Regions from separate parts of the Fructobacillus evanidus genome, predicted to be linked through region 1. Evidence: riboswitches for the same ligand, from Rfam matches in the RefSeq annotation. Region 1 holds a riboswitch; the other holds the start of a gene.

Evidence for each region. A riboswitch is a leader RNA that binds a small molecule or an ion and turns the genes downstream of it on or off. The one in region 1 is predicted to bind lysine.
Region 2: another riboswitch for lysine. It lies ahead of AABI08_RS07840 (amino acid permease); the one in region 1 lies ahead of alr (alanine racemase).

Annotation. Positions count from the first base shown of each region.
Region 1 covers NZ_CAUZLM010000001.1:208,332-219,207, reverse strand. Annotated here, with positions in the region: gene dapA (4-hydroxy-tetrahydrodipicolinate synthase) at 1-89, opposite strand, end outside; gene AABI08_RS01195 (N-acetyldiaminopimelate deacetylase) at 189-1,340, opposite strand; gene dapD (2,3,4,5-tetrahydropyridine-2,6-dicarboxylate N-acetyltransferase) at 1,433-2,143, opposite strand; gene lysA (diaminopimelate decarboxylase) at 2,253-3,554, opposite strand; gene alr (alanine racemase) at 3,607-4,719, opposite strand; lysine riboswitch at 4,808-4,960, opposite strand; gene AABI08_RS01175 (exonuclease domain-containing protein) at 5,070-7,478, opposite strand; gene mvk (mevalonate kinase) at 7,624-8,565, shown strand; gene mvaD (diphosphomevalonate decarboxylase) at 8,693-9,652, shown strand; gene AABI08_RS01160 (phosphomevalonate kinase) at 9,665-10,735, shown strand; gene fni (type 2 isopentenyl-diphosphate Delta-isomerase) at 10,748-10,876, shown strand, end outside.
Region 2 covers NZ_CAUZLM010000013.1:21-10,896, forward strand. Annotated here, with positions in the region: partial or broken gene AABI08_RS08455 (IS30 family transposase) at 1-84, shown strand, start outside; gene AABI08_RS07835 (HTH domain-containing protein) at 608-1,198, shown strand; gene AABI08_RS07840 (amino acid permease) at 1,304-2,755, opposite strand; lysine riboswitch at 2,852-3,022, opposite strand; gene AABI08_RS07845 (hypothetical protein) at 3,042-3,590, opposite strand; gene trpS (tryptophan--tRNA ligase) at 3,801-4,817, opposite strand; gene AABI08_RS07855 (ketopantoate reductase family protein) at 4,950-5,930, shown strand; tRNA gene AABI08_RS07860 (tRNA-Glu) at 6,080-6,151, opposite strand; gene AABI08_RS07865 (aggregation-promoting factor C-terminal-like domain-containing protein) at 6,256-7,236, opposite strand; gene AABI08_RS07870 (F0F1 ATP synthase subunit epsilon) at 7,453-7,896, opposite strand; gene atpD (F0F1 ATP synthase subunit beta) at 7,908-9,308, opposite strand; gene AABI08_RS07880 (F0F1 ATP synthase subunit gamma) at 9,372-10,283, opposite strand; gene atpA (F0F1 ATP synthase subunit alpha) at 10,295-10,876, opposite strand, start outside.

The sequences.
Region 1 (10,876 bases):
TCCGTTAAACGGTCTAAGGCCTCATAGTCAATTTCATCCTGACTGGTAAATGGGGTAATTAATGCGGTAATCAAATTTGCTGTCATCATCAAAAGCCATCCTCTCTCATCTCTAGCTATAGCGATTTCTTGTATCTTTCAAATAATTATTAACTGGCAAGCTGAAAAATCAGTTTCCCTGGGTGCTGCTTATTGGGCCATTCGTTGTTTAAAGTAAGCGACCATCGCCTGAACACCGGCGTTTAAAGCTCGCTCATCGGGGTTCAACCGGGCATCATGAAGGCTATGTTTGGGGTCACCAACCCCAAGCCAAAACATCGTGCCTGGGAACTTATTGAGTAGGAAGCCGAAGTCTTCGCCAGTCATTGCCGGCTGTGCTTCTACAAAGTCAACTTCCGGATCTTCTTCCATAAAAGCCATAAAGGCTGCCGTAGTTTTTGGATCATTTTCAACCGGATAGTAACCACCCTGAATGAGCTCCAAGTTCATTTGAACATCAAAGGCGACGGCAATCCCATCCGCAATGGCGCGGACCCGTTTTTGCATCATCTCCAAGTCCGTTTGGGTAAAGGCCCGAATTGTCCCGGCCAACTTGGCTTCACCGGCAATCACGTTACCGATTGTGCCAGCATGAAAGGAACCAATCGTCACGACCCCACCATGAATGGGGTCAACATTGCGGGAAACCACGGTTTGCACCTGGCTGACAAAGGCAGAAGCGGCAACCAAAGCATCCTTAGCCTGGTGGGGATAAGCCGCGTGACCACCCTGGCCAACAACCTGAAGATGAATCTCCGTTGTCCCGGCAAAGAGTGTGCCCATTTTGGTTGCAATCTGACCGGCCGGCAAGGCTGGCTGGTCATGCAAGGCGTAAAGTTCATCCGGTTTAAAATCACCCGTGAGTGCGCCGGCCTCATACAAACGTTTACCCCCAGCCTCGGATTCTTCTGCCGGTTGAAAGATAAAAATCAGATTATCTTTAGGCTGATTTTTCGCAAAGTGAGCCAAAATACCCAGGGCAACCGTCATATGAACATCGTGGCCACAGGCATGCATCACACCTGGATGTTTGGAAGCAAAGGGCAGGCCTGTTTCCTCCTCAATTGGTAAGGCGTCAATGTCAGCCCGATAGCCAATTGTTTTCTCCGGGTTCGTCCCGGCCAAGCGGACCAGTAAGGCCGTTTCAACTTCCGGCACCTCTTTGATGGTTAAGAAATCGCTCGCAAAGGCGGCAATTGTATTTTTCAAATATTGTTTTGTTTGCACTTCATGCAAAGCCAACTCTGGAATGGCGTGTAAATCACGCCGAACCTGCGCTAAATTAATGGTTGGATCGGACATCAAAGCCTCCCTTTCATGGACCATGAAAACTTCTCTCTAATCAGCTAGGTCGCGCGGCCATCTTCCAGTCGTTTGCTAGCAAACTCTCTTGTTTACAAATCGCGTAAGGCAGCAACCAAGGCCGTCTTTTGCTCCGTTTGAGCATCGATTTGCTTAATGACCTTAGCCGGTACCCCAGCCACAACCGTTCTTTCAGGAACGTCTTCTGTCACAATGGCACCTGCGGCAACAACCGCTCCAGCACCAACTTGAACCCCTTCGATGACAACGGCGTTGGCACCAACCAAGGCACCATCGCCAACACGGACAGGTTCTGCTGAGGCAGGTTCAATCACACCCGCCAAAACAGCACCAGCACCAATGTGGCAGTTCTTACCAACTTCAGCTCGGCCGCCCAAGACAGCGCCCATATCAATCATCGAGCCGGCACCAATTTTGGCACCAATGTTAATCACGGCCCCCATCATAACCACGACCTGGTCATCGATTTGAACTCGGTCACGAATCAAAGCCCCTGGTTCAATCCGGGCATTCAAGTGCTGGGTGTTCAACAATGGCACCCCGGAGTTACGGGCAATTAATTCAACGTGGTAGTCGGTAATGGCTGCCTGGTTGTCATCCAAAATTGGTTGGATAACTTGCATATCACCAAATACGGTCCCAGTTTTTTCTTCAATAAAAGCTTGCACATCATTTGGCCAAGTAATTTGAGCCAAATCACCAGCTAAGGTCACCTTTGCCGGTGTCTTCTTTTTAGAAGTTGCCAAGTAATTAATGATCGCCGCTGTATCCATTTCAGTCATGTTTTTAGTTTTCCTTTTCGCGTTGTTTTCTTCTTATTTAAGTTCGATTGCTTCTTTCAGTTCAACAAGACAGGCTAATGAAATCAAGCCAGTCTCGCCAAAGCTGATTTTACCACTTACCAGGTAATTGGTAAGCACGGTCGTGGCTGGTCAAATCAGCCAAGCTTTCACCTTCGACCACCAGTTGTGAGAGGCCGTTTTCAACGAAGACCACGGCTGGCACGGGGTTGCGGTTGTAGCGGGAGGCCATTGAGTACCCGTAAGCACCGGTATTCAAAACGGCGACCAAGTCGCCTGGCTCTGTTGCTGGCAATTCCTGGTCTTGAATCAAAACATCCCCTGATTCACAATACTTACCGACTAGGCGAACATGCTCTGCCGGCGCCCCGTGAACGTTGTTGGCCAAGACCGCTTGGTAATCGGCCTGGTAAAGGGCTGGACGAATGTTATCACCCATTCCCCCATCAACGGCCAAGTAAGTCCGCACACCAGGGATATCCTTGCGAGAACCAACGGTGTACAAGCTGTAACCAGCTGGTCCTGCGATTGAACGACCTGGCTCAATCCAGATATCTGGTTGAGCCATGCCCTTTTTAGCCGTTTGTTCCTGGACGCTCTTCAGTAAGGCCAAAACGAGGTTTTCTGGTAGGCGTGGCTTATCAGCATCCGTGTAGGCAATTCCAAAGCCACCGCCAAGGTCCAAGACTTCTGGCTGGTAATCCCAAGAAGCACACAAATCAACTAATTTCTGGCCGGCCAATTCAAAGCCATCTTCCTCAAAAATCTGAGAACCGATGTGAGCTGACAAACCAAGCAGGTGCAAGCTTTCATCGCCTTCAGCGATTTCATAAGCTCGCTTAGCTTGACCAGATTCCAAATCGAAACCAAACTTAGAATCGACTTGACCGGTCTGAATGTAATCATGGGTGTGGGCTGATACTCCTGGAACCACACGCAAGATGACGTTTTGCTGGCCCTCTCGATCCGCCATGACCTGGTGCAAGAGGTCGAGCTCCAAGAAATTATCAACAATAATCGTGCCAACCCCGGATTCAACGGCAAAGGTCAAATCAGCCAGTGACTTGTTGTTTCCGTTATAAGAAACATTGGCCATCGGGAAGTCCGCAGCCACCGCCGTGTAGATTTCACCGGCGGAAACAAGGTCCAAGTGCAAGCCTTCTTCAGCAACTACCTGGTACATTGCCTGGCAAGCAAATGCTTTTGAAGCGTAGGCAACGGCCCCTTTTTGACCGGCTTGTTCAAAGGCCTTCTTGAAGGCGCGCATCTGCTTGCGCATGGTCAAAACGTCATAAACGTACAATGGCGTTTGATATTCCTTGGCCAAATCAGTGGCTAACACGCCACCAATCATGAGCTGGTCCTGGTCGTTTACTTGCAAGTGGTTTGACATAAGAATCTTTCCTTCTTCTCTCTTTTTCAATCAAAATATGATTAAGTGGGGCTTAATCAACCAAGTACCGTGCTAAGCGATCTTGGAATCGAATCGTGATTTCCCATGGATCAATTTCGCAATAGTGGGAAAAATCAATCAGCGTGTTTTCCTGGCCCTGATTTTTACCGATGAAAGTCACCTTGGTTCCAACCGGAACAGGTTCTTCCAAAGCAATCATTAGTTGGTCCATGGCTAACTTACCAACAATTGGGGCTTTCTGGCCGTTAACCAAAACCTCATACCCAACCGTTTCTCTTGGTAGGCCATCCCCGTAGCCGATTGGCAAAGTCGCAATCCATTGGGGCTTGGTGGTTTGGTAAGTGGCACCATAGGAAACAGAGGCACCAGTTGGCAATTGCTTGATCATAACCACCTCGGATTCCAGCGTCAACACCGGTTCCAGATAGTCGTCAGACTTTAATACCCCTTCGGATGGCTCGATACCATAGACCGAAGTCCCTGCTCGAATGACATCCATTGGCATCTGGTCAACACGGTACAGAGCTGCGGCCGAGTTAGCCAAGTGAACCATCGGTGGCATTGGTAACCCATCGGTAAGTTCATGCCAAGTTGCCAGCTGACCTTCAAAGTATGTCGTGTCAACATCATCGGCCGTGGCGAAGTGAGTCATAATACCTTGGTAAAGTAAGAAATCAGCATCTTGAACATCGTCAATCGCCGCACTCAACTCTTCTCGGTTACGAAAGCCGATTCGGCCCATGCCCGTGTCGACCGCCAAGTTAACCTGGAGCTTAGGACCGCCAAGACGCAAATTGGCTTCAGCCTGTTTCAAGGTTTCACGATCAGCAACCGTGGCAATGATTTGGTAATCAGCCATTAGCTGAGCAAACTCAGGGGACGTAAGGCCCAAAACCAAGATTGGCTGGCAAAAACCGGCCTTGCGTAAGGCAATCGCCTCATCCATCACGGCAACGGCTAAGCCATCGGCACCACCTTCAACAGCAGCCTGACTCATTTCCAACAAACCAAAGCCGTAGGCATTGGCCTTCACCGTCATGAAAATAAAGTTGGCGTGGCTACTCTCACGCATAACTTGCAAATTTTTGGCCACCGCTGCCTTTGAAATCAATAAACGACTTGGACGGTGATTAGCGACAACCATGTGAGCCTCCTTAGGCAATAAAAAAATCCAAACAACGGGGGTTTATCCCTGTCGTTTGGATTATTGTCTAAAAATAGTCACAAAAAAACAGTTGAATAGCTCCCCGCTGCATTTGCAGCGACAGTCCAATAGCTCTTAACTATTGGCCCAGCAAAATGGCTCTGACCCCATCAGCTTCGGCAACCGCCCCTTTCGCGAACAATGTTCGGTACTCTTGTTGGTTGCGACCTCTATTACTTATTAAGTTGCCATTAATATACATGAGATTTTTTCTCATGTCAACACTCCTGACAAAATAAATTATCTTTTTAACAAAAAAGACAGCCTCAATTGGCTGTCTTTTCTTAATTTTATGAAAGCTTTTTTTGGTAAAAGTTCGCTTTTACCCGTTTGTACCGACTATTTACGGTTGCCAATCGATTCGAAAGCGCCTTGACCTGTCCCTGGTTAAAGGAAGCAAGTAAAACGGACTTTTCTTGTTTTTGAAGGGCAATTAATAGCGGTGTGAGCGTCGTCACATCAACCCAGCGATGGGCCTGTGAGATGACGGCCACAGCCGGCACCTGCAGACTTTGTTGCCAAATCGCCGACAAATATTCTGGTAGGACAATCAAAATTGACTGGTCCTCTTGGCTGCTCTGGCGGGCAGCCTTGATTAGGGGCGCTGAAATATCCTGCGCATAGACAACATAGTCATCACCATAGCGGTCCGATAACTTGTAGTACCAATGCTTCAAAGCGGCATGGTCCTCCACAATCAGAACAAAGTGTTGCACCTTGGCTAAAATCAGCTGTTCAATCTGCTGGTCTTCGTTGCGACTCGTGGTCAACACCGTCGTCAACTGGTTATCCGTTGTTCCCTCGAATTCGCTTTTTTCAGGCAACAGAGCCCCCGGCGTCTGAGCCAAGAAGGTTGCTAAATCATCTGGTAAATAGGACGAAACGACAAGAACTTTATCCACCTGCTTTAAGAAATACTTTTGGTAAAGCAAGTCGGCCTTGACCTCAAAAATCAGGTTTTGAACGGCCGGTTCCTTTTGAATGTGCCACGAGATGTTGGCCAAGTATTCTTGGTGTGCTGATAGCCACGAAAGCTTGGCTAATTTAGCCGTTAAATCCGCTTGCGTCAATTTATGGTTAAAATCAGCCTTGGCTGCCAAATCAACCAAGTCCAACAAGCGATTCAAGACCGCCTTACCTGTCTTCACCAGACCGATATCTTCAGCCTGACCATCAATCTTATTGCTGGCCTCTTCCCAGTTGTGGAGCGCCACCTTCCACTGTCCCTGTGTCTTCTTCGGCAAGCTAGCTGCCAAATCAGCCAAACGGGCTACTTGATCTTGGTAAAAGCTCAAAGGCAACGTCAGACCAAAGCCCTCTTGAATGGCAGTCAACAGCGCAATCGGCTTTTCCAAAATGGCCACGGGCCGATCCTGATACTTGCTTGCCTTTTCCAAATTCTCTGAAATGGCAAAGAAGGCCGCAAAGGTCAAAAGAACCACATCCGCCTGGGCCGCCTTGTCAAAGGCTTTGACAAAGGCTGGCCCCGTTTCATCAGAACGGACAGCTGCCAGGCCAGGCTGATTTTGCACGCCCTTTGGCAAGTCAACAAGCGCTAAATCTGGACTTTCTGCTAGCCAAACGAGGACGCGCGCCTGCCAGAAGACGCCACCCTGACTTTTCGCTGCAGTCAGCACTTTTTGGAACTTCTTTTCATCCAGGTAATCTCGCGGTGCGTAGAGTTTTGCCACCGACAAGTTGGCCCCAGGCAGTCGCTCCTGCAATTCCGCTAGGATGGCCCCCTGGTGGTTCAAGAGCGTAATGTCATGGGCCAGCAGGTATGCCGCCTGTTGGCGGTTTTGGTAAAAAAGTGGCAATAGATACGACAACGTTTTCCGAACTTCCGGTGGTGTTGTTAACTGCCAAACCGCTCGTTTCCGCTGCTGCAAAAAACGCTGCACCTGGTCCATCACCTGGCCTTGGTCTTCTTCAACCGAAAAACCGGGACCCAGGGCGGTATCTTTATCAGCTAACGTCTTCGGATAAGGCACGTCGTCGCCTTTTTTGTTCCGGTTTGAATCTTTGCTTCGGTTGGACTGACGACTTAACGTCTCTTCACGTTCGGCCAAAAATGCCGGAGCCGGGGACCGGTCTTTCATCGCCATCGCCAAGAAATCCTGGCTTTGACGCAACAGCCCCCAATCCACGCTCAAGAGTTCCTTCTTCGTCTTTTCGGGTAAGCCCTGGGCCTTGTGCCAAAGCGACAACATCAGGTAGGCAGTAGCCTCCGCATCAGCGTTGGCTCGGTGGGCCTGAACCAGGGGTAAGTCGAGGTACTTTGTCAAATCAGACAAGCGGTAACCCGGCGCCGTTGGATAAAGAATTTGCGCCAGCTGAACGGTATCGATTGCCAACAGGTCCAACTCCGGCAAACCAACCCGGGCAAACTCAGCATTCAAATAAGGGTAATCAAAGTTCACGTTATGGGCAACAAAAACTTGGTCCTTTAACAACCCTCGCAACGAAGGGGCCAGTTCTTCAAAAAACGGCGCATCCCGCACATCTTTTTGGCTAATATGGGTTAATTGTTGAATTTTTTTATCGATTGTTTGACCAGGATTCACGAATGAATCGAAGTGCTCCACAATCTTTTTATTTTTTACAAAGGTCATCCCGATTTGAATAATCCGCCCTCCCTTTTCAACGGAGGGGTTAGTGGTTTCCAAATCGACAATCACAAAGGCGGCTGATTTTTTCATCAGGACTCCTTTCTCATCTCAAGACCAAGACGTATTTAGGCCAAAAATGGTCTTTTTTAGACCTAAATTTCATTTTGCTCTCGTAGTTATTTTACACTACTTAGCCCAGTGCGGTACAATATTAGCAGTAATTGGAGTCTTTTATATGGAAAAAAATCATGCCGGCTTTGGCCATTCGCACGCCAAAGCCATTCTCATCGGTGACCACGCCGTTGTTTATCAACAGCCGGCCGTGGCCATCCCCCTTTTGAATCTCAAAGTCACGGCAAGCGTTCAAGCAATTGCTAGTGGCCAAACGATTATTTTAGGTGACCAGGCCTTTGACCTGGCTAACCTCGGCGCTGATTTGGAAGGCTTACGCCAGTTAATTATCGCCCTACTAGAAAACCTAGTCGAACCTAACCAGTCCTTCTTATTAGAGGTGCAATCGCTCATCCCCCAAGAACGAGGCTTTGGTGCTTCAGCGGCCCTAGCAACTGCTATCACCCGGGCCTTCTTTGATTGGACCGGACAAGACTTAGGTCAGGACCAACTGAATTTTTATACAAATTTAGCCGAAAGCATCTCCCATGGTTCCCCTTCTGGCATCGATGCCGCCACGGTTTCGGCCGTCGAACCCGTCTGGTTCCACCAACAACGAATCGATACCTTTCAAACCAATTTGGAAGCGACCCTCGTCCTGGCGGATACCGGTGTTCGCGGTCAAACCGTTCGAGCCGTTAATATCGTCAAGGATCAGCTCAAGAAAAATTATGAACCAACTTGGGGAGCCATTAATCACCTCGGCCAGCTAGCCTTTTTAGTCAAGGAAGCCCTAGCCAATAATGATCCCAAAACACTGGGTCAACTCTTTACCGACGCCCACAAGGACCTGCAAATCCTTCAAGTTTCACACCCCAAGCTAGACACCCTCGTCAATGCTGCTTTAGCAGCAGGTGCACTGGGCGCCAAACTAACGGGATCTGGCATTGGCGGTGCGATGTTTGCTCTGGCACAAAATAACAACCAGGCGCAAAAGATTGCGACCGCTCTCAAGCAAGCGGGTGCCAAGGAAACTTGGATTCAACCGCTCTCAGCAGCAAATTAAAAATCAGCTTGGGGTCTTGCCTTGCTGCCAGGCTTTGTCTTCTCAAAACAAGCCAACACGGTGGACCGAATCCGAACTGCTAATAAATCACCAAAAAATTTAAAATACTTTCACCGAGGAAAGCACTGTGACTGATAAAACAACAACTGCCAAAGCGCACACTAATATTGCCCTTATCAAATACTGGGGCAAAAAAGATAAAACACTCAACCTCCCAACCACTTCGTCATTGTCTTTGACACTAAACGAATTTTATACCGAGACGATGGTAACGGCCGGTAAGGAAGATACCTTGTTGATTAACAACATGATGCAGGATCCCACCCGGGTTCACAACTTCCTCGACTTTTTGCGTGAGGAAATTGAAGACTTTGGTCCACTAACGATTGTTTCCAAGAATACCGTTCCAACCGCTGCGGGTCTCGCTTCTTCGGCCTCATCCTTTGCAGCTTTGACAGCCGCCGTGGCTCGTCATCAAAACTGGGATTTGTCCTTAACCGACCTTTCTCGCCTAGCGCGTCGGGGTTCTGGATCAGCAACCCGGTCATTTTTCCCTGGTTTTGCCGTCTGGCACGAAGGAACCGATGATCAATCCTCTTTTGCCGAAGCATTGCCGGCAACTGATTTGCCAATTGCCCTTGTAGTTTGCGAAATCGCTGGAACTGCCAAAAAAGTTTCATCTTCTGACGGCATGCTGCGAGCAATGACCTCACCCAAGTACTCAGAATGGGTTGAACAGTCACATGATCAATTTACGGCCATGCAGGAAGCCATTGCCGACCAAGACTTGCAAAAAATTGGCGAACTAGCCGAAGAAAACGCCTTAGCCATGCACGAATTAAATATTACGGCTACTGATCGGCGCTTCACCTACTTTAACCAAATGACTCTCGATATTTTGGCCTTTGTCAAGAAACTCCGTACTGAAGGCTTCCTGGCCTACGCCACGATTGATGCTGGTCCAAACGTTAAGATTATTACCAGCCAAGATCAGGCAGAAACAATCAAAAACAAACTTCAAGAAAAGTTCCGTAAGTTGCGCCTCCAAATCGCAACACCAGGACCTGGCATTAGCTTTGAAGACTAAAGGACGTTCGCTATGAAAACAACCACCGTCAAAATCCCCGGCAAACTCTTTTTAGCCGGCGAATACGCTGTCACCAAACCCGGGCAACCGGCTCTTTTGGCTGCTGTTGACCGTGGTTTAACCATTCGTGTCGAAGAAACCGACCGCCTCATGCCGGGCTCTTTGGTTGTTAAATCAGACGCCATGCCAGAACCACTTGTTTTGACCTGGTCGGCCTTAGCCGACCTGACCCAAGAAACAAGTGACTCCTTCTTGGGGTCTTGGTCCTTTGTCAAGGCTGCTTTGGTCCTCTTTTACCAAGAACACCTAAACCTTCAGCTTACACAACAACCCGGCTTATCATTAACGATTTCCTCGCAAATGGCCGTTGACCACAATAAGCTTGGTTTGGGTTCATCAGCGGCCGTTTCGGTCGCCATTATCAAGGGCTTGGTTGCTTACTTTAATCTAGAAGACCGTCTGCCAGCTATTTTCCGCCAAGCGGCTTTCGCCCACTACTTTATTCAAGGTTCGGGTTCCCTTGGTGATTTAGCCTCGGCTACTTTTACCGGTGTGATCTTCTATCAAGCACCCAACTGGCTGAACCAAGTAGATTCAAAGACCCTCACCCTCGCTGATTTTTCAAAGCTCGACTGGTCGAATCTTGCTATTAAACCCCTTCCTTGGCCAAAAAATTGGCAAATCGGAATTGTCGCCACCTTCCAACCCGCCTCAACCAAAAAGGCGCTTGCCAAGGGCTTCTGGCAGACTGATTTTGCCCGCCAATCAAAAGAAGCTGTGACGAAAGCGGCCCTCGCGATTGAGAACCATGACTACCATGGCTTGATGCAAGGACTCAAGAACAATCAGGACCTTTTGAGAAAGGCCCTGCCAACTGGCTACTTGACCCCCGCCCTCAGTCAATTTTTGACGCTCTTAGGGCAAAGAGGCCTCGCCGGTAAGGTTTCTGGTGCCGGCTATGGCGACAACGGCTTTGTTGTTTTTGAGAACCAAACCCAAGGGCATGGCTTTCATCAAGCTAGCCAAGGAACCGCCCTCCACCTTCTCTTACCAGCACTCTGGCAAGATTCCGTGTTACTGTGAAAGAATTTTAAGATGGCCACTACTCATTCAAACCGTAAAAACGAACACCTTTCGCTTGCAACCAAATTTTGGCGCGACCAGGAAAACCCAGTAATTGGGCCAGGATTTGATGCTGTCCGTTGGGTCCCGGGACCACTGAAA
Region 2 (10,876 bases), on a different contig from region 1:
CTCATTAACAAGCGGCCCATGAAATTACATCATTATCAAACACCATTGGAAGTTTTTACGGATGCGTTCGAATTAAACTTGTAATCTGCCAAATTAAAAAAATATAAATATTTAAACAAGCATCATTGCGGATTTTTAAATATAAGCGAAAAAAGAAAAGAATTGACTGCTCTCATCTTCAGTCAATTCTTTTCTTAAAAAATATTTTGTTGTGGACTTTCAAACCTATGTATACTCGTAGTTCACCAATTACTGATTTGCTAACCAACAAAATTATGAACCTCAAAAGGACCAGAGGAGTTTCATCATTGCTCCAACCGGCCCTTTCGCCTCTCACCAATGCAGATTAAGTGAAACGACATTCGGACATCACGCGGACTGCTCCATCTCCTCACAAAGTCTCTCCTCTTTGCTACAAATAAAAGACATAACAGTGTCACAACAATTACATTCTACCGAGTTTTGTCTACCTTTTTCAAGGCTTTTTGGTTGTCAGGTGTTAACCAGAACAGTCAAATAATTTCCAAAAAGCCGTTTTATCGGTCTTTTAGATGGTATAATGTTCAATAATCCACAATATTAATTTTCATTTAATCGAAAGGACACCATGGAAAATCCCCAACCCGTGACAACCGAACGCATTTTTTACGCATACTTAAAGGTCGCCCGAGTCGCTGAAAGTACAAAAGATATTTCGCTAGCTAAAATTGCGGAAGAGCTTGGTGTCTCCAGACAAGCTATCTACAAGAACCATTTTCAAAACATCGAGGAACTAACACAATCACTGCATTATTATGTCGATAATAAGCCCTACCAACAATTAAAGTGCTTTGCTTTTCATGATAAAAACCATTCTTTCAAGGAATTATTGAATTTTTTTGCCGAAAACGTCATTCCTTCCCTTTATGAAAAGCATGAATTTCTTGGTGTCTTTTATTCAAAAGTAGCTGATCCAGCCTGGCGTCCCTATTTAAACCAGCAATACATCGACATGCTAATGCCTTACTTTGATGGCGCCAAAGGCAATCGGCACGGTTTAACCTCACAAACACTAGCAGAACTCACGATTAACCAAGTCATGGCCGCCATCAGTATCTGGCTTACACAAGAACAACCCATCAAGCCTGATTTGTTTGCTCAGCGTTTTATCTACCTCTTTTCAAATTCCATCCTCGACTTGTCTGCTATGAGCGATTAAACGTTATCATCATAAAAAAGCACAGCCATTCCAAAATTAGAATCGCTGTGCTTTTTAATTGACTGAAACTACCTTATCCAACCAAGACGGCTGAATAACTGATTTTTAATGTTCTGCCTTTGAATCCAAATCAATTTCATCCAATGGAATCAACTTTGACTTTTTAACAATCTTATAAACAATGTATGGAATTACGACAATTGGCACTGACAGATAAGTCATGCCAATCTTTTCCCAATCAAAGTGAGCAAAAGATGCTGGATCTTGCAAGACGATAACCACGATTGACAAAACAATCGCCAAAATTGGTCCAAATGGGAACCAGCGAGCTTTGTAAACCAACTTATTCAAATCTTTACCTTGACGCACGTAAGCGCGACGGAAGCGCAAATGCGCAAAGGCAATTCCTAGCCAAGCGATGAAGCCTGACAAACCTGAAGCAGCAACCAACCAAGTGTAAGCTTCGCTGCCGCCCTTAATATCTGACAAGAAAGCAAACATACCAACAAGGACTGTCAACAATAGCGATGCCCAAGGCACACCAAACTTTGACAACTTAGAAAAAATCTTTGGCGCCTGGCCTTTCTTGGCCAAGGCATATAAAGTACGATTGGCAGCATAGGTTGCAGAGTTCGCTGCCGAAATGATTGATGTCAAAATCACCGCGTTCATCAATGAAGCAGCAAAGGCGATGCCAGCATTCTTGAAGACAATCGTAAATGGTGAAACTGTGATGTCATTGTTATTAGCAGCTGACAGCAAATTTGGATCCTTGTAATAAACCAAGGCAGAAATCACAAAGATTGCGCCGATATAGAACAACAAGATTCGCCAGAAAACTGAGTTAATCGCCTTTGGCACTGATTTGGATGGGTCCTTGGCTTCACCAGCAGTAATGCCCACCATTTCTGTTCCTTGGAATGAAAAACCAGCAACTAAGAAGACCGACAAGACTCCTTGGAAACCACCAACAAATCCATGATTACCAACGGACAGGTTATGCATAACGTTTTGATTTGAGTGAATAACCCCAAAAATGGTCAAAACACCAACAACCAAGAAGAAAATAATGGTCACAACCTTGATTGTCGACAGCCAAAATTCTGTTTCACCGAAGGTCGAAACGGAAAAGAGATTAATCAAGAAAATCAGCGCCAACACAATCGCTGAGAAAACCCAAGCCGGTACGTGTGGCAACCAGAACTGTGCAACCAAACCAACTGCGGAAACTTCAGCCGCAATGGTAATTGCCCAGTTAAACCAGTAGTTCCAACCAAGGGCAAAGCCCATCGCCGGTTCGATAAAACGGTTACCATATTCCGAAAATGAACCAGTGGTTGGCATGTAGGTTGCCATTTCACCAAGGGAAGTCATCAGGAAGTAGACCATCACGCCCATCACCAGGTAGGCAGTGATGGCACCCATCGGTCCAGCCTGTGATACCGTTGCTCCAGAGGCTAAAAAGAGCCCCGTTCCAATTGATCCACCCAAAGCAATCATGGAGACGTGACGCGTCTTCAATTCTTGCTTGATGGTATTTTGATTTTGTTCAGCCATTTGCATGACTCCTTCATATTAGTTTCAAACAATAAAAAACCCGCTTTTGTCACAAAACAAAAACAGGCGGTAAATTCGTTCAATAATGATAGCAATGATTAGCAAAGCGCACCGTTAAAAACGACAGTCCGATGAATCTTCTTCAACGTCCCAAGGAAAACTCTTGACCAAGAATTTCCTTTCGGCAACTGCACCTTCCACCCTGCGTCCTTGTCTTGGCCAGACTCTACAGGGCTACTCATTTTAGTTGCGACCTCTTTGTTTGTTGTTCCTACCATAACACAATTTAAATATCACCGTCAACCGCAAAAATCACTAGCCAACTCTTCTTAACGTGCTTTAAATAGACCTTAGCTGCTAGACGGAAGTAAATATAGGCCAGTAGGAAGGCCCCCAGTACCGTGGTAAAGGACAAATCACTCCCAACCATTTTGTTGCCAGCTAACACAATCCACGTCAGCACAAAGACAGTTTGAATCGTTGTCTTAACCCAGTGAGCAACGTGAAGACGACGAACTAAGATGTTGTCAAATTCAAAAAAGAACAGCGCCCACATAGCCAATGATAAATCAGGCATTGTTTGGTCCAACGTTAATCCATGATCCCAATTTAAGAAAACCGCCGCTGACCAAATAATCATGCTGATGAAGAAAATTGTGGTGACATTAATTGCCCACCAAGATCCAACCTTAAAGCCCAGGGACCGAATAAAGAGAGCCCAACAAATATTAACTAACCAGATAAACCACAAGCTCCCCATGACATTAGCTGGACCAGCTAAGAATAGGAAATGACTAGCAATTTCCTGAGCGATAATGGCAAACACTGTGTCCATTAACTCTAAAAATCCGCTATTGAAGCGCAACATAATCGATAAAATAATAAAAAGTGCTAAAAAGCACTTTGATAAATATGGTCTCTTTTTTAATGGTGATATTAACACAAGACGGTCCTCTTCGATAAATAAAAAACATTCTTATGTAAAAGAGTTTACGTCATGTAACAAAAAAAAGCAAAGCGAAACCATTGTAATCGAGAACTGTTCTTAATTAAAGTAATTGATACCCATGGCTGCTCGAACTTCTTGCATCGTTTCCTCAGCTCTTTGATTTGCCTTTTCTGAACCCTGCTTCAACATCGCCAATACCTGGTCCATGTCTTGTGCGTATTCTAATCGGCGTTCACGAATCGGTGCTAATTCAGCTTCCATTACCTCTAACAGGTGCTTTTTTAGTTTCATATCACCTAAACCACCGGCTTGGTACTGTTCCTTTAGGCTTTGTACCCGATTTTGATCGGGGTCAAAAATATCTAAATAGGTGAAGACCACGTTCCCTTCAACATGGCCTGGGTCCTCAACTCGAATATGAGTGGGGTCAGTATACATTGACTTAACCTTCTTAGCCAAAGTATCCGGATCATCAGAGAGATAAATACCATTATTTAATGACTTGGACATCTTGGCATTTCCATCAATTCCCGGCAGGCGTCCCTGCCCCTTTGGTGGAAAGACGCCTTCAGGTTCAACAAAAACGTCCTTTTGGTAGGCGTTGTTAAAGGAACGAACCAATTCACGCGTTTGTTCAATCATTGGCTTTTGGTCATCACCAACTGGAACTTTTTTGGCCTTAAAAATCGTAATATCCGCAGCCTGGGAAACAGGATATGTTAAAAATCCAGCCGGAATCCCTTCTCCAAAGCCCTTTTGTTGAATTTCGGTCTTGACCGTTGGGTTGCGTTCCAACCGCCCCAATGAAACCAAGTTCATAAAGTACATCGTTAATTCGGCTAAACCTGGAATCTGGGATTGGACAAAAATAGTTGATTTCTTAGGATCCAAACCAACTGCCAAGTAGTCCAAGGCCACTTCAGTCAGTGATTGTCTGATTTTTTCAGGATTACGTGCATTATCCGTAAAGGCTTGGGTATCCGCAATCATAATGTAGGGATCAAATTCTCCGGAGTTCTGCATGGCCACTCGATTTTTGAGAGATCCAATGTAGTGACCAATATGTAGTTTTCCGGTTGGACGATCACCGGTTAAATAAATTTCTTTTTCCATGGTTTCTATTATCTCTTTCTAGTATTAACTTCTCCATTATATCGAAATAAAACTAAACTTGCATGATTCTTAGTTTATTGTTATATTATGAGAAAAAGATTAGAATGTTTTCACACTAAGGGGGAAATCAATATGAAATATGCTGTTGTTGGTGCGGGTGCGATGGGACTTCGTTATGGTCTCTTGTTGCAAGAAGAAGCTGGTCTCGACGTTGATTTTGTTGAACCAACACAAGGCTCTGTTGACGTGATTAAGGCTCAGGGCGACGTGGTTTACCGATCAGTCGACCACGAAGACAAGACGCCCATTAAGGTTAATATTTATTCACCAGAAGAATATGAAGGCACTCCAGATGTCTGGATTTTCTTCATGAAGCAAATGCAATTGGCAGATGCGTTGAAGCGCTTGCAACCTAAGTTCCAAAAAGGCCAAACCGCTTTGGCAGCCATGAACGGTATGGGTCACATTGAAAAGATTCAAGAATACTTCGATGACGAGCACATTATTGGTGGAACAGCCATGATTGCAACCATCTTGAACAACTTTGGTGATGTTGACTTTATTGGTGAAACGAGTTCTGTTTATGCAAACTTGACCCAAAAGCCATCCAAGGTCATGGATGAAGTTCAAAAAGATTTCCAAGCAGCTGGCTTGAACCCATCTTATTCTGAAAACTTTATGGGAACATTGTTGACGAAGGTAACCTTTAACTCAGTGGAAAACTCAATCGCCACCATGTTCCAATCACGCATGGGTCACTTGATTGAATACAAGGACTTTGTTTCAACGATTGCCGCCCCTCTTGTTGCAGAAGTTTACGCAGGTGCCAAGGCAGCCGGCATCGAATTAATTGAAACGGAACAAGAAATGTTGGAACAAGTGGATTACGTTTCTCGCGTTGGTAATCCACTTCACTTCCCCTCTATGTATCAAGACTTTGTTAAGGGCCGCCCAACGGAAGTTGACTACATCAACGGCTACTTGGCTGATTTGGCCGAAAAGAACGGCGTACCAGCCCCTAACCAACGCTTGATTACCAACTTGGTTCACCTTGCGGAAGCAATGCGTGAGTTTAACCCACCAGTTAACAAGCTAGCCCAACCAGAAAAGTAAAAATTATCGTAAAAAGCCACTGATAACGTGTGATGGCAAATAGTAAAAGAGCTTAAAGGCTCCTTACCTTACCAAGCCGAATCAGTGGTTTTTTCGTTGCCATTTTTTAGACAACAAAAAAGCCGCAACCGAAGTTGCGACTTTAATAGTAGCTCGTGAGAGAATCGAACTCTCGATTCCGCCGTGAAAGGGCAGCGTCTTAGCCACTTGACCAACGAGCCATGGTCAGTTGTTACTTGATATCTCTATCAAACAACTATATTAGTATATCAAGGTAAGACGCTTTCGTCAACACCTAAATCAAAAAAAGTTTATTTTTTTGATTTTAGTACCAACCATACTGCAAATGATGGGCCAATGCGGCCTGTGCAGTCCCATAACGAGCAGCAATATAGGCTTTCATTGCCTGTAACTGATCTTGATAATCAGTTGAATTACCACCATAGCGAGCACGCAAAGTTGGTGATAACTGGCCAATTCCAAAGTAAATGCCGTTTGCCGCATTCACGTTGCCACCAGATTCCTTCATAATAATTGTTTGAAGGGCCTGTGCTTCAGCTTGGTCGCTATCCAAGCTATTACTTTGAACCGCTTGACTTGGTTGACTAGCCGCAACGGGTGTAGCTGCTTGAGACGCAGGAGCTTGCGATACAGCTACCTGAGAACTTGCTGACTGCGAGGCCGGTGCTTGTGATGCCACTGCCTGCGATACAGGAGCTTGCGATACAGCTACTTGAGAACTTGCTGACTGCGAGGCCGGTGCTTGTGATGCCACTGCCTGCGATACAGGATCCTGGGAAACAGCTGTCTGAGAGCTCGTTGACTGTGAGGCCGGTGCCTGGGAAACTGCTGTCTGAGAGCTCGTTTGACTAGCATTCTTAATTGACAAAGTCTGTCCAACAAAAATTTGGTTGGTATCCTTAATGCCATTTTCCTGGGCCAACTGATCAACACTCAAGCCAAACTTTTGTGCCAAAGTCCAAAGGTTATCCCCCGCTTGAACACGGTAGATATTTCCCTCCGCGGTCGTTGTTGTACTTGACGTTGTTGTACTTGGTGTTACCGTTTTCGAATTGGCAACACCAATAATCAATTCTTGACCTTGATAAATTTGGTCAACATTTTGAATTTGATTATCCGATGCCAACTGTGCAACTGTCGTATTAAAACGTGATGCAAGCGCTGACAATGTTTCGCCAGAAGCAACCGTGTGTTTCTGTACCTGATCAGCACTAACCGCCTGATGACCGGCCGCGACGGACCCGGCCAAGCCAGCAGCAATTAATAATTGTTTTTTGACATTCATATGACACTCCTTTCTTTTTTTAGGCGAGAAAATAATCTAGGTATAACCGCCCTTACGTCCCATGATAACCTTTTTGTCGCCATTTTGTTTTTAAAATTATGATAAGAAGGCCCACAAGACTAATTTTCCCGGCAAATCAGCTTGGCTCTCGCCACGCTGATTTTTACTTTTAAGACAAAAAAAGGAGTTAGCCAACAGCTAACTCCCTTTTTGATTTTAACGACCTGAGCGAATTGAAGCAACATGAATACGGTTAACGGCACGCATCAAAGCGACACGAGCCATATCCATTTCGTGTTGATTCTTAACCTCTTGTGCGTGGTTCAAACGCGCTTGCGCACGTTCTTTGGCACTTTCGGCACGGTTCACATCGATATTATCAGCAGTTTCCGCACTGTCGGCGATAACCGTCAACAGATTATTAGAAAACTCAGCCACGCCACCGTTAACGGCGAGTGACTTTTCTTGCTGGTCTTTTTTAACCAACATTTCGTCAATGGCCATGGCGGCCAAAATTGGTTCATGGCCGGCCATAATTCCAAGTTGTCCACCCTGTGTGTTAATCACAGCAATTTCAACTTGGTCTTGGTCGTAGACTTGGCCTTCAGGGGTCACAATCTTAACTGTGATTCCCCGTGAGCTTGTTTCTTCATCAGCCATGGATTACCCCCTTATTGGGCCATCGTCTTGGCCTTATCAACCACTTGTTCGATAGCGCCGACGTTACGGAAGGCATCTTCAGGCAAGTTATCATACTGACCGTTCAAGATTTCCTTAAATGAGCGAACAGTTTCTGAAACAGGAACATATTCACCCTTCACACCAGTAAAGGTTTCCGCAACTGAGAATGGTTGTGACAAGAAGAATTGAATACGACGAGCACGGTTAACAGTAACCTTCTCTTCGTCTGACAATTCATCCATACCCAAAATTGCAATAATATCTTGCAATTCACGGTAACGTTGCAAAGTCCGTTGCACTTCAGTGGCAACTTCGTAGTGCTCTTGACCAACAACTTGTGGGTCCAAAGCTGAAGAAGTTGATGCCAAAGGATCAACGGCAGGATAAATACCCTGTTGTGTCAATGAACGTTCCAAGTTGGTTGTGGCATCCAAGTGGGCGAAAGTCGTTGCAGGTGCGGGGTCGGTATAATCATCGGCTGGCACATAAACGGCTTGGATTGAAGTAACGGCACCCTTCTTAGTAGAAGTGATTCGTTCTTGCAAACGGCCCATTTCAGAAGCCAACGTTGGCTGGTAACCAACGGCTGAAGGAATACGACCCAAAAGGGCAGAAACTTCAGATCCAGCTTGCGTGAAACGGTAGATGTTATCGATAAAGAGCAAAACGTCCTTACCTTCGTTATCACGGAATGATTCGGCCATTGTCAAACCAGTCAAGGCAACACGCATACGTGCACCAGGAGGTTCGTTCATCTGTCCATAAACCATGGCAGTTTGCTTCAAAACGCCAGAGTCCTTCATTTCGTGGTACATGTCATTACCTTCACGGGTACGTTCCCCGACACCAGTAAAGACAGAAATACCATTATGCCCTTGGGCAATGTTGTGGATCAATTCTTGGATCAGAACAGTCTTTCCAACCCCGGCTCCACCGAAGAGCCCAATCTTTCCACCACGGATATATGGTGCCAGGAGGTCAATAACCTTGATTCCTGTTTCCAAAATCTCCGTTGAAGTTGCAAGTTCATCAAATTCAGGGGCATCACGGTGAATTGGGTGGCGTACGACTGAAGAGTCGATGGCACCTGCATTATCCACTGGTTCACCCAAGACGTTGAAAACTCGACCCAAAGTAGCTTCCCCTACGGGAACTTCAATGGGCTTACCGGTATCGGTCACGGCCATGCCGCGTTGCAATCCATCAGTTGAGTCCATGGCGATGGTACGGACAACACCGTTTCCCAAAGCCAAAGAAACTTCAACCGTCAATGTTTTGTCAGATCCCAAATCAACCAACAAGGCGTTGTTGATTTCAGGAACAACTTGCCCTTCTTCAAAGGCAACATCAACAACTGGACCGATCACTTGTACGACTTTTCCAGTAGTCATCGTTGTTTCCTTTCAAATTCAAAGCTTTGCTGCATAAAAATCAGCAAAGATGCTGCGATTAGCTTATTCCAAAGCAACCAAACCACCAGTAATTTCGGTGATTTCAGTCGTGATTTGTGCTTGACGCGCACGGTTATATTGCAAACCAAGCGTACCAATCAAATCGTCAGCTGAATCGGTTGCCGATGACATCGCCGTTGATGATGCGGCATGTTCCGCCGTTTTGGCATCCAATACGGCTTCAAAAACCAATGATTGGATGTATTGTGGCAAAACCACGTTCAAAACTGCAGTTGAATCAGGTTCGGAATCATAGGCTGATTGAACATCAAAGTCCGCTGCCACGTGTTCGTGACTATCATCCATGTCTTCCAAAATATCCTTTGTCAATGGCAGCAATTGCGTGTTACGTTGCTCTGACTCCAAACGGTTCACAAAGTGATTGTAAACCAAGTGCAATGAGTCAAAGGCTTCCGCTTCATACAATGAAATCACCGTCTTTAACAGTTGGCGAATTTCATTGAAGGTTGGGACATCGGAAATACCGCGGTGTTCCAAGGCAATTGAGAAGCCACGTTGCTTATAGAAATCAGCTCCGTTACCACCAATTGCTAGGATCACAGTATTTTCTTTGGTTAAGTTGTGCTTTTCCATCAAGGCATTGGTTTCCTTGATGATGTTGGCGTTATAAGACCCAACTAAACCTCGGTCTGAGGTCACAAGCAAGATTCCTGTCTTCTTTACCGGCCGCTTTGCAACCATTGGTAAATGAGCAGAATCGACATTGTCCAACACGTGCGCCTCAATTAAGTGACCCACAACTGCCTTCAAACGGTTAGCATATTCATGATAACCAGTGGCCGAATTTTGAATCTTGCTTAGCTTTGCAGTTGAAACCAACTGCATTGCGGCTGTAATCTGCCGAGTCTTTTTTGTTGAGCCAATTCGCCGTTTAATATCTTGTAAAGAAGCCATGTTGCCTCCTTTTATTGGTCAACTGAGCCAGCAAAGCCATCCTTAAAGCTCTTCACTGCAGCATCCATCTTAGATTCATCAGGCAAGTTCTTTGTCGTCACGATTTCGTCCAACAAGTCCTTCTGACTAGCATCCAAGTATGAAACGAATTCATCTTGGAAGCGTTGCAAATCTTCGATTGCCACGTCATCCAAGAAGCTGTGTGTCAAGGCATACAAGACAAAGACTTGATGCTGAACAGACATTGGCGCGTGCAAAGGTTGCTTCAAGATTTCAACAGTGCGCTTTCCACGACCCAACTTAGCTTGCGTTGCCGCATCCAAGTCAGAACCGAATTGAGCAAAGGATTCCAATTCACGGAAGGAAGCCAAGTCCAAACGCAAAGTTCCAGAAACCTTCTTCATTGCCTTAATCTGGGCATCCCCTCCAACACGGGAAACAGATGTTCCGGCATCGATGGCAGGACGAATACCGGCATAGAATGAATCGGCATCCAAGAAAATCTGACCATCGGTGATTGAAATCACGTTGGTTGGGATATATGCAGAAACGTCACCACCCTGTGTTTCAATGATTGGCAAAGCAGTCATTGA